Regions from separate parts of the Shewanella sp. SP2S2-4 genome, predicted to be linked through region 1. Evidence: predicted binding sites of a transcription regulator. Region 1 holds the regulator's gene; the other holds the start of a gene.

Evidence for each region. The regulator LexA, encoded in region 1, represses DNA repair genes until DNA is damaged. The targets are predictions, from matches to a motif close to TACTGTATNNNNATACAGTA.
Region 2: a site for LexA is predicted at 1,579-1,598, ahead of recN (DNA repair protein RecN). Genes of this name have one in related genera too.

Annotation. Positions count from the first base shown of each region.
Region 1 is NZ_JAUOER010000007.1:62,179-65,372, forward strand. Features, by position in the region: gene coxB (cytochrome c oxidase subunit II) at 1-470, opposite strand, end outside; gene Q4Q54_RS07715 (cell division inhibitor SulA) at 873-1,385, opposite strand; gene lexA (transcriptional repressor LexA) at 1,382-2,002, opposite strand; gene plsB (glycerol-3-phosphate 1-O-acyltransferase PlsB) at 2,163-3,194, shown strand, end outside.
Region 2 is NZ_JAUOER010000029.1:43,058-46,251, forward strand. Features, by position in the region: gene lldR (LysR family transcriptional regulator LldR) at 1-238, opposite strand, end outside; gene Q4Q54_RS18895 (AEC family transporter) at 538-1,500, shown strand; gene recN (DNA repair protein RecN) at 1,629-3,194, shown strand, end outside.

The DNA.
Region 1 (3,194 bases):
CCTTTGGTTTCGGTACCGTCGATTTGTGCTCTAGGGGTTGCGAGTATGCTGTAAAAATCAATGTCCTGATCGAAATAGCTGTAGTGCCATTTCCATTGGGAACCTGTGACTTTAACTGTGAGATCGGCATTGCTGGGATCTTCCATCGCAATTAAGGTTTTTGTCGCTGGAATCGCCATTAAGATCAAAATGATAAATGGCAGAATCGTCCAAGCGATTTCAACTTTAGTGCTTTCGTGAAAGTGCGACGCGACAGCGCCTTTGGATTTTCTGTGATTGATCATGGCGTAAATCATCACGCCAAAGACCACAAGGCCAATGGCGCAGCAGATATACAAGATGGTCATGTGCAAGTGATAAACCTTGCCACTGATCTCGGTTACGCCAGGGGTCATGTTGAACCGCATGTCCGCGGCGGCCAACGGTGGTGCGAATAACACCACGAGTAAACAATACAACAATTGCTTCACAAGACTTCTCCTCTGCCAATTGCGAATAGCAACTACAAAGAAGAGCAACACAGTAAGTCTCAACTCTATGCAAACTCTTCAGTTCCCAAAAAAGCGTTTTTGACTTCAACGTGCGTTGGCGGCTGTTACTTTTAATTAAGTATTGTTACTGCTGGTATTAGCCACGCTGGCACATACGACTGAAATAAATCTGTTCTCTATTTTTAGTGGCATTTTGAACTCGATTACGGCTCGATTTATTTGCCACGGGCGGCGATATATCATCGCCGACTAAATCAACCATACTTGCTGTTTAAATATTGATCAAGATCACTTATTTATCTAATTGTCTGAAAAATTGCCAAAAAAAAGCCTCACATTCATAGGCGAGGCGGCTTTCAAGGTAAAAAAATAAATGAATATTTAATGTACAGCGCTAAAAAAAGATTGTTGGCCGAAGAGATTGCCTTGCTCAATGCGTACGTCGCCATGTAAGTGACTGTTTACGTCTTCAAGCACTATGCCCATGGCGCGAGCACTTTTAGCCACGATTTGCAGGCGACGATTATCGCGTGCATCCAGTGATTGGGTCCAAGTAATAACTGCACTGGACGTACCACTTGTTAAGGCTTTTTCCATCGCCCACAGGGTTTCGACTTCATCTTTAGCGTGCACCAGCAAGACTCTGTCCATACGCACGCCTGCATTGGCGAGCATTTGTTTGTAGCCAATACTCGGCGGGTTGATGAGCACTAACCAACGGCCCTGTTGGCTTAACTGGGCGAGTTGCGCGCTTAGATGGATTAATTCTTGGCGACCTTGAGTCTTCGTTGGCATGCAGGCGATAGGTGCATGGTGCCAGTCATAGTCGGCATCACGGACTTCATCGAGCCACAAGCCTGGGTGGCGGGGTGCATTGCCAAGTAGTTTGTTCATAGCCAATCTCCATTACGGATCACACCGACGGCGAGTCCTTCAATTGTTAAACTTTGATAGCCTAAATCCACTTTAATCGGGGAATAGTCTTCATTTTCGGCGTGTAGATAGACTACATTACCTTTTTTTTCGAAACGTTTAACAGTGACATCGTCGTCGACTCTCGCGACAACCACTTGACCATTTCTAGCTTGTTGTACTTTATGAACTGCCAGCAAATCTCCTTCGAGAATGCCGATATTCTTCATGCTGTCGCCTTTAACCCGCAGTAAGAAATCGGCGGCGGGATGGAACATGCTCGGGTCGACTTGGTAGTACTGTTCGACATGTTCTTGGGCAAGAATAGGTTCGCCAGCAGCCACTTGACCGATAAGTGGTAAACCTGTTTCAGTTAAATCTTCGACTTCCGCAGGTAGGCGAATGCCCCGCGAAGTGCCCGGCATGATCTCAATGCAGCCCTTTTTCGCCAACGCTTTAAGATGCTCTTCAGCCGCATTGGCGCTCTTAAAACCTAAACGGGTCGCGATTTCTGCCCGTGTGGGTGGCATGCCAGTATCGGCAATATTTCGTTTAATTAGCTCTAAAATTTCAGCTTGGCGTGGCGTCAAAGGTCTCATGGTGTTTCCTGTTTTTCTATACAGTTACTGTTAGTATATACAGTATTATTTGCAGCGCAAGTATTAACCACTTTTTAGCTATGTTGGAGAGAATTAGCGAATATTACCCATAGTCTGGTATTCTACCGGGCTAGTAAACGTACTTAATTGCATAAGAATAATGCCTAAACACGACTCTCTTTGGTTGAAATCATTACGCTGGATCCAAAAACACTTAGTGCACACTATTGTTGTGCCTCAGGATCCCTTTGCCGATCTGAATCTGGATGCCTCCAGACCCCTTGCTTATGTGATGAAAACGGAATCGCTGAGTGACATCGCTGCCCTGAGTGAAATAACGGCTAAGTTAGGACTACCGAGCCCCTATGAGCCTTTAGTGGCAAATGGTGTGATTGCGCCTCGGGTTGTCTGCCTTCAAGGGCGTAAGCCGCTGTTTGGTGAGCGTGCCGGTAACGAGCCTTTCCTCGAATGCTTTATGCGTTTGTTGGCCGTGCATAAGGAACGCCCTGAATTAGACATTCAACTAGTGCCCGTGAGCCTGTATTGGGGCCGCACGCCAGGGAAAGAAGACGACACTATGAAGGCGGCTGTGTTTGAGCGGGAAAACCCGACTTGGCTGCGCAAATGCTTGATGATTTTATTCTTAGGTCGACATAACTTCGTACAGTTTTCAAATGCGGTATCTCTGCGATACATGGCCGACGAACACGGCACTGACATGGGGATTGCCCATAAATTAGCGCGGGTCGCGCGGGTGCATTTCCGCCGTCAACGTAAGGTGATGACAGGGCCTGTGCTGCCAAATCGCCAAGCACTGTTTCATTCGCTGCTCAAATCCGAGTCCTTGCGTAAAGCGATTCAAGAAGAAGCGGCCAACAAAAAGATTTCTGAGACCCAAGCGCGCGAGACGGCTATTGAGTATCTCGATGAAATTGCTGCCGATTACTCAGATAGCTTAGTGCGTATTGCCGAGCGTTTCTTAACTTGGTTGTGGAACAAGCTTTACAGCGGGATCAACATTAAAGGCGCCGAGCAAGTTCGCCAGCTGCACCATGATGGTCACGAGATCGTTTATGTACCTTGCCATCGCAGCCACATGGATTACCTGCTGTTATCGTATATTTTGTATTATCAAGGCATGGTTCCGCCGCACATTGCTGCTGGTATTAACCTCAACTTCTGGCCCGCGGGA
Region 2 (3,194 bases), on a different contig from region 1:
GGGCAACCACACTCTGGTAGCGTTGAAAGAGCGCCAGTCCTTCCTCCGTCAGTCGTAACTTGCGGGTGCTGCGCATAAAAAGCTGCTTATCGAGCTTCTCTTCCAACTTCGCTAACTTGCGGCTCACTGTGGCAATGGGCATATCAAGCTCCTTCGCCGCCTGTGAAAAACTGCCCGCATTGACTAAATGCACAAAAAGATAGACAAGTTGTAGTTCAGCGCCTAAATCATCACTCATTGCATGTCCTAATTCTGTTCTAGCTGCCCACTTTAGGCACTATATAAAGTCATCAACAATCACAGCGTACGCTAAGTCATTGTGTTTTAAACATCAATTAATCCACTTATACGACCATAGCGCAATAGCCTTAGACTGAAATGATATGTTATTTTGTGGCGAGTTTTACTGCGCTGGCGCTAGTTCTGGTTCTAACGTGACATAAAAAAGGCAAGCGCCCACCTAAAATCATAACGATAGTAGAAATGACGGTGGTGGCTGAGTTTATTCAAATTTAATCGTAAGGATGAGTGAGGGAAATGACCATTTTAACCCCTCTGTTTGCCGTCTTCGGGATCATGTTGCTCGGCACACTAGTGCAAAAATTAAAACTCTTGCCCGTCGATACGGATCAAGTGCTAAACCAATATGTCTACTATATTGCGTTCCCTGCAATCATGCTTATCGCCCTCGCCCAGCAGCCGATTGACGAGATTTTGCAATGGGGATTTATTGCGGGCTACAGCACAGCTATGGTAATCACTTATCTTGTCTGCCTTGGGCTATCGCTGATCGCTAACCCTAAACAGCATGCGGTTGCCGCCATTCGAGCTCTCAATGCCACCTTTGGTAATACCGCATTTATTGGTATTCCACTGCTCATCATCCTCTTTCCGCAGCAGCAAAGTGCGTTAGTCGCCGCCGCGATTGCCAGCTTATTATCCGTGCTGATGTTTGCCGTCGCCTTAGTCTCGATGGAACTGGCCACAAACACCCAAAGACAACACCACGCCTTAGTCATAATGATGATGGCGGTCGGTAAAAACCCTATCGTTATTGGTAGTTTAATTGGCGTCGGCATTTCGGCGCTAGCGATAAAACTGCCCTCAGGGCTGGCGCTAATGATCCAGCAAATTGGCAATACCTCAAGCCCGTGCGCGCTGTTTGCCATCGGTATGGTGCTCGCCAAAGCGATGCGCTACCAGAAAGATAGCAGCGTATTTAGCCCCAAGAATTTTATCGAACTGAGCCTTATCAACCTCTTCAAGCTGGTTATCCAACCGGCACTCGTCTACTTTATGCTTTGCCGTTTTGGCGTGAGCGGCGACTACCTGATCATGGGCGTGATCTTGAGCGCACTGCCCACAGCCGCGAGCGTGTACTTGCTCGCCCAGCGCTATAACACTCAAGCTTCAACCAGTGCTCAGGGCATTCTATTTGGCACCTTAGTCACTTTTTTCAGTTTGCCTATCTTAGAAAGCTTAGTAAGAACCTACGCATAATCAGTCAATTAAAAATATTTACTGCCGATAATGCCGATTATTTACCCAAGCCACTTTACTGTATATAAAATCAGTATATACTGTTTATCAATACAGTGGTTTGGTATGTTTTTCGACAGGAATTCACTATGCTTTGCCAACTCAGCATTAATAACTTCGCAATCGTCCGTTTTTTAGAACTGGATTTTCGCCCCGGTATGACCAGCATCACAGGTGAAACCGGTGCAGGTAAATCGATCGCCATCGATGCGCTAGGCCTGTGCCTAGGCAATCGTGCCGATGCCAGCAGTGTTCGCCCAGGAGCCAATAAAACCGAGGTCAGCGCCCGCTTTTCCTTGGACGATATTCCACTGGCAAAACGTTGGTTAGAAGATAACGATCTTGAACTCGATGATGAGTGTATCCTACGTCGAACTATTGGTAGCGATGGCCGTTCACGCGCCTACATCAATGGTAATCCAGTACCACTGACACAGCTTAAATTACTGGGTCAGTTGCTTATCGGTATTCACGGTCAACATGCGCACCATGCGATGTTAAAAAGTGAACACCAACTCACCCTGCTCGACAGTTATGCCAACCACAGATTGCTTATCGATACGGTTGCCGCCAGCTTTCAACGCTGCAAACAAATTGAGGCCGATCTAAAGCAACTCGAAGCCTCCCAGCATGAACGTATTGCCCGTAAGCAATTAGTGCAATATCAAGTAGAAGAACTTGATGAGTTTGATCTTAAAGTCGATGAGTTCGATGAAATTGAGCAAGAGCACAAACGTCTGGCCAATGGCACTGAGTTGATTGATACCTGTCAGGCGAGTCTAGATATACTTACTGAGGGCGAAGAAAACAACATAGAGTCACTGCTCAACCGAGTGGTTTCCCTCGCCGAAGACCTGCAAAGCTACGATCCTGCATTAAGCAATATCAACACTATGCTCAATGATGCATTAATCCAAGTGCAAGAAAGCGCAGGCGAATTACAACACTATTTGAGTAAGCTTGAACTCGATCCAGCTCATTTTGCCTATTTAGAAGAGCGGCTATCAAAAGCCATGCAACTGGCTCGTAAGCACCATGTTAGCCCGAATAAACTGGCCGAACATCATCTAGCATTAAAAGCAGAACTGAGCACCTTAGACAGTGACGAAAGCAAGCTCGAAGAAATTCAATTGCAGGTCGATGCCAGCAGAGCCGCTTACCTTAGCAACGCACAAAAGCTCAGTCAAAGCCGCGCTCGATATGCCAAAGAACTCGACAAACTGGTGACTCAGTCAATCCACGAACTGAATATGCCTAAGGGGAAATTTACTATCGAAGTCAATTTCAACCCAGAGCAAATGTCAGCCAATGGCAGTGACAATATCGAATTTATGGTCACCACTAACCCTGGCCAACCCTTGCAACCGATTTCAAAAGTCGCATCTGGCGGTGAACTTTCACGGATAGGCTTAGGTATCCAAGTGATTACCGCGAAGAAAGTAGCCACGCCGACATTAATTTTCGATGAGGTGGATGTTGGGATTTCCGGCCCCACCGCCGCAGTGGTGGGCCGCATGTTACGCAGCTTAGGGGAATCGACCCAAGTACTGTGCGTGACTCACTTGCCGCAAGTTGCGGGCAATGGTCATCAACACATGTTCGTCGATAAGTTTAATAAGGCGGGCAGTACTGAGACCACAATGAAGTCGCTCGAT